Regions from separate parts of the Larkinella sp. VNQ87 genome, predicted to be linked through region 2. Evidence: riboswitches for the same ligand, from Rfam matches in the RefSeq annotation. Region 2 holds a riboswitch; the other holds the start of a gene.

Region 1 (2,200 bases), on a different contig from region 2:
TTTTTCCGGCTCTTTCAGCACCCAGCGCCCGGCTTTCTCAACACGTTCGCCTTCCCGCCAGGAAACCGCATCGCCCGCCAGCGTAAACGTGACCTCGTACACCTGACTCACGCCTTCGCCCGACCGCTGCCAGTCGGCCCGGATCTGGTTGTCGGTCAATGTGCCCGAGATCGGTCCCTGCGCCCGGTCTTTTTCAAAGGGCAAAACCGCCAGTTCGCCCGCGACGGTCGAGCCGTTGATCACCAGCCGGAGCCGCGTCGAATCGCGCCCGACGACCTGCCGGTAACAAACCGTATCCGCCGACGCAACAGCCGTTGAATCCGTCGATTGAGCAGTTGTTTCGGTCTTCTTAGAGCCTGAATTGCAGCCGAGAAGTGCGGAAAGGAGAAAGCCGGGAAGGAAAAGGTAGCGCATGGTGTTGATAGAATATCAAATGTTGAATGTAAAATTAATCGGGTGACCGACCCTTTTTCACTTTTACATTCGATATTACTCATTTTACATTTGAAATTTAAAAGCTACAAAAACCGACTACCGGTCAAAAAGACTTTTTGGTTTTCCGGCCGGATTGCCATTAGTTTGCAGCGTTGTTCTTTGTTTTCCGTCAAATACGCTAACGGTTTCCCCAAGAGGGTTGGGGAATGAAAAAGGAATCGTGTGAAAATCACGAGCAGACGTTGCTACTGTCAGTGACCGTTTAGAAAAGGGTTTGCCCTCGATGTCCATTGTTCCATGAAATGGGATGAGAAGGACGGCAAATACCGTCACAAGCCAGGAGACTTGCCTTAGCGGAGTTGATCCAGCCCACACGCTTCTGGGTGCCATCAAATCTTGACTGCTTCGCTTTTCCTGTCTTTTTCGGGCCGGGTGGGGTGCGTCATGGGTGTTGGTTTTCCGCTGCGGGCGGGCTGTGTGGAGTTCGGCAAAGAACTCGACCCATTTTTAACCAACATTCCAACCAAATGGTCGCACACAACCTCGGCTATCCACGAATCGGTAGCCACCGCGAACTCAAAAAGGCCAGTGAACAGTACTGGGCCGGAAAAATTTCCCACGATCAGTTGCTCGAAGCCGGTCGGCACATTCGACGCGCGAACTGGCTGACGCAACAGCAGGCCGGAATTCAGTTGATTCCGTGCAACGACTTTTCGTTTTACGACCAGACGCTCGACTGGTCGCTGACGGTCGACGCCATTCCGGCGCGGTTTCGGCCCCTGGTCGAAAAACCGGGCGCGAACGAGCTTGACCTGTATTTCGCCATGGCGCGTGGCTACCAGCAGAATGGGCTGGACCTCATCGCGATGGAAATGACCAAGTGGTTCGACACCAACTACCACTACATCGTGCCGGAGTTTACCCAAAATCAGACGTTTTCGCTGCGTTCCGACAAAATCTTCCGGGAGTTCGTCGAAGCCAAAACCGTCTTGGGAACCGTGCCGAAACCGGTTTTGCCCGGCCCGGTGACGTACCTGCTGCTGGGCAAAGAAAAAGAAGGCGGTTTTCACCGGCTGGACTTGCTGGATCGCTTGCTGCCGGTCTACGAACAGATCCTGAGCCGCTTGCAGGAGCAGGGTGCCGAATGGATTCAACTGGATGAACCGTGTCTAGTATTGAATTCGGACGAACGCCAACAGCTCGCCTACAGGACGGCTTACCGGTTTTTGCGCGAACGCTTCCCGAACCTGAAACTGCTCGTGGCGTCGTATTTCGAGTGTTTCGGTGAAAACCTCAACCTAGCGACGCAATTGCCTGTCGATGCCCTGCACATCGATCTGGTGCGTTGCCCGAGTCAACTGGATGATATTTTGCAAACTGATTTTGTGACGAAAAAAACCGCCCTGTCGCTCGGGCTGGTCGATGGCCGGAACATCTGGATCAACGACCTGAACCGCTCGCTCGGCTTCATCCAAAAAGCGACGGCTGCGCTCGGCAAAGACCGTGTTCTAATCGCGCCGTCGTGCTCACTGCTTCACACGCCCTGTGACCTGAATTCGGAGACCGACGCCAGCGGGTTGACGCCCGAAATCAAACAATGGCTGGTGTTTGCCAAACAGAAACTCGGCGAGGTGGTCAAACTGGCGACGATGGCCGAACAACCCGAGAGTGAACAAACGCAGCAGTGGTTGCGCGAAAACGAAGCCTTACTGGCGGCCCGGCGGCAATCCCAGCTGATCAACCGCCCGGCGGTGCAGGAGCGCGT
Region 2 (2,200 bases):
ACTTTGCAGACGAAATTGGCGTTCAGCGTTCAAGCATCTCTCATATCTTGTCGGGTCGAAATCGCCCTAGCTTTGATATCATTCAAAAAATTATCCGAAGATTTCCTGAGCTAGGCTATGATTGGATACTGGAAGACGAACCGGGCACTTTTACAAATGTAAATTCTCAGCCAACTGAGTCTGCCCGGACAATGCCTAGAAAACTCATTGCACAACCAGAAATCACGGATGAAAAACCGGTCTACCATGCCCCTCCACAGACGTCTGTAGCGAAAAATAAAGAAGAAAAAATCATAGAGCGAATTCTCGTCTTCTATACGGATGGCACATTTCGCGAGTACTCTCCCTTGTAAGGTTTGCATTCTGTAGGACCGACATAGTTTCAGGAGGCTACCGGATCTGTCGGCGGTTTATCGTGAACAGGCCGAAACATTGTAGTGCTCTGGACGCATTCAGCACATCGCCATTCGGGCCAGAGCTTTGCTATGAGCAGCTTGTTAAGCCGTTATTGCATATTCCTCGACATTACTTACCTTTGCCGCATGAGGTGCCGCCTGACTTCAGGTCAGCGATGGCTTAATAGGGAAGCCGGTGCAAAACCGGCGCTGTCCCCGCAACTGTAAACCTGTACAAACCGATTTCCTCTTCATGCCACTGTCTGGTCTCGATCGGATGGGAAGGCCGAAATCGGTGGGTAAAGCCAGGAGACCTGCCTCATATCGCTTTTTCGACCTTATTTCTTTCGGGTGTAAAGGGAATCAGGCCTGTCAGGACGGTATTGACCGGCCACTTTTGCTTTAGTTAACAGAAACAGTATGCGGTATAGAGACGGGATTTTCCTGTCCATGCTGTTGGGTTCGTTCGGTCTCGCCAACGGACAGACCAGCGGTATTGACCAAACGTTACCGTCCGTAACAGTTCGGGGTTCTACACCTGAGCGGTTCTCGGCCGGGCAAAAAACGCAGCGCATCGATTCCCTGACGCTGGAACAATTCCGGTTTCAAACACTGACGGACGTGCTGACGTACACCACTCCGGTTGCGTTTAAGGTATACGGTCCTGGTCAGTTGGCAACGGCTTCATTCCGGGGTACCTCGGCGAATCACACGGCCGTGCTCTGGAATGGTATCAACATTAATCAACCGACACTTGGCCAGACGGATTTCTCGACACTGCCCATCGCGGGTTTCGAGCAGCTTTCGGTTCAGTATGGTTCATCAGCCAGTTGCATCGGGTCGGATGCCGTGGGTGGCAGCATTCTACTTCAGGCAAATCCGAAATGGCAACAACCCGGTTTTTCCGTCTCGGTCGGGCAACAACTTGGCAGTTTCCGGAATTCGGGCACACAGGCCGGGGTGCGGTTTGTTAGCCCGACCAACAAGAGTTGGCAAATCGCGGGTAAAACCTTTTTATACAGAAACCGGCTTCCCAATAACTTCCCATACCGGGAACGCGGTAACTATTTTGTCGAACAGTCGACCACCCGCCAAGAAGGGTTCATCCAGGATTTGTATTTCCGGAACCAGCGGAACCAGCAACTCTCGGTCAATACCTGGCTGACGGACAACGATCTGATCGTTTCGCCTTTTGATACGACTGTGCGGGAGCGGACCCGGATGCAATCGTACCGGTTTTTGGCTACATACGAAACGCCAAAATGGACGGCCCGGCTGGGACTGATTCGTGACGTGATCGATTACGCCAAGGGAAATTTTAAAACGCCCAGTCATTCTGAAACCGATCGACTGGTCAGTCGAATCGAGCGGGAATTTACGAAGACATACCGATTGGGAAAGGCATCACTACGGGTAGGGGGTGAGTGGTCGCACTACTGGACGCGGGTCGATGGCTACGGCGGAACAACCATTCAGGAAGATCGGGCGGATTTCTTTGCTTTGTTCCGGTATCAGATGAGCCGGTTAAGTCTTTCCGCGAATCTGCGACAAGCTTTTGTTACCCGGTTTGATCCGCCCATAACACCTTCGCTGGGTGCGGAGTATATTTTCGTTCAGCGCGGAAAAAATACCCTTACGGCAAAAGCATCCGCCGGGCGGAGCTATCGCGTGCCAACATTGAATGAACGGTACTGGAAAGAACTCGGTAATCCAAACCTGAAGCCCGAAAACGGTTTTAACCTCGAAACCGGTTTACTGACCAAGTGGTCCCCGAATGAACGGTGGCAGGTTTCATCGGAAGCCAC

Evidence for each region. Region 2 has a riboswitch for cobalamin ahead of ACO2Q8_RS18835 (TonB-dependent receptor plug domain-containing protein). Riboswitches for the same ligand answer to the same signal wherever they lie in the genome.
Region 1: it holds a riboswitch for cobalamin, as region 2 does, so the genes downstream of both, metE (5-methyltetrahydropteroyltriglutamate--homocysteine S-methyltransferase) here and ACO2Q8_RS18835 (TonB-dependent receptor plug domain-containing protein) in region 2, are expected to answer to the same signal.

What each region holds. Positions count from the first base shown of each region.
Region 1 is NZ_JBMSDT010000011.1:180,200-182,399, forward strand. Features, by position in the region: gene ACO2Q8_RS20025 (hypothetical protein) at 1-414, opposite strand, end outside; cobalamin riboswitch at 600-802, shown strand; gene metE (5-methyltetrahydropteroyltriglutamate--homocysteine S-methyltransferase) at 963-2,200, shown strand, end outside.
Region 2 is NZ_JBMSDT010000010.1:211,434-213,633, forward strand. Features, by position in the region: gene ACO2Q8_RS18830 (helix-turn-helix transcriptional regulator) at 1-353, shown strand, start outside; cobalamin riboswitch at 529-731, shown strand; gene ACO2Q8_RS18835 (TonB-dependent receptor plug domain-containing protein) at 816-2,200, shown strand, end outside.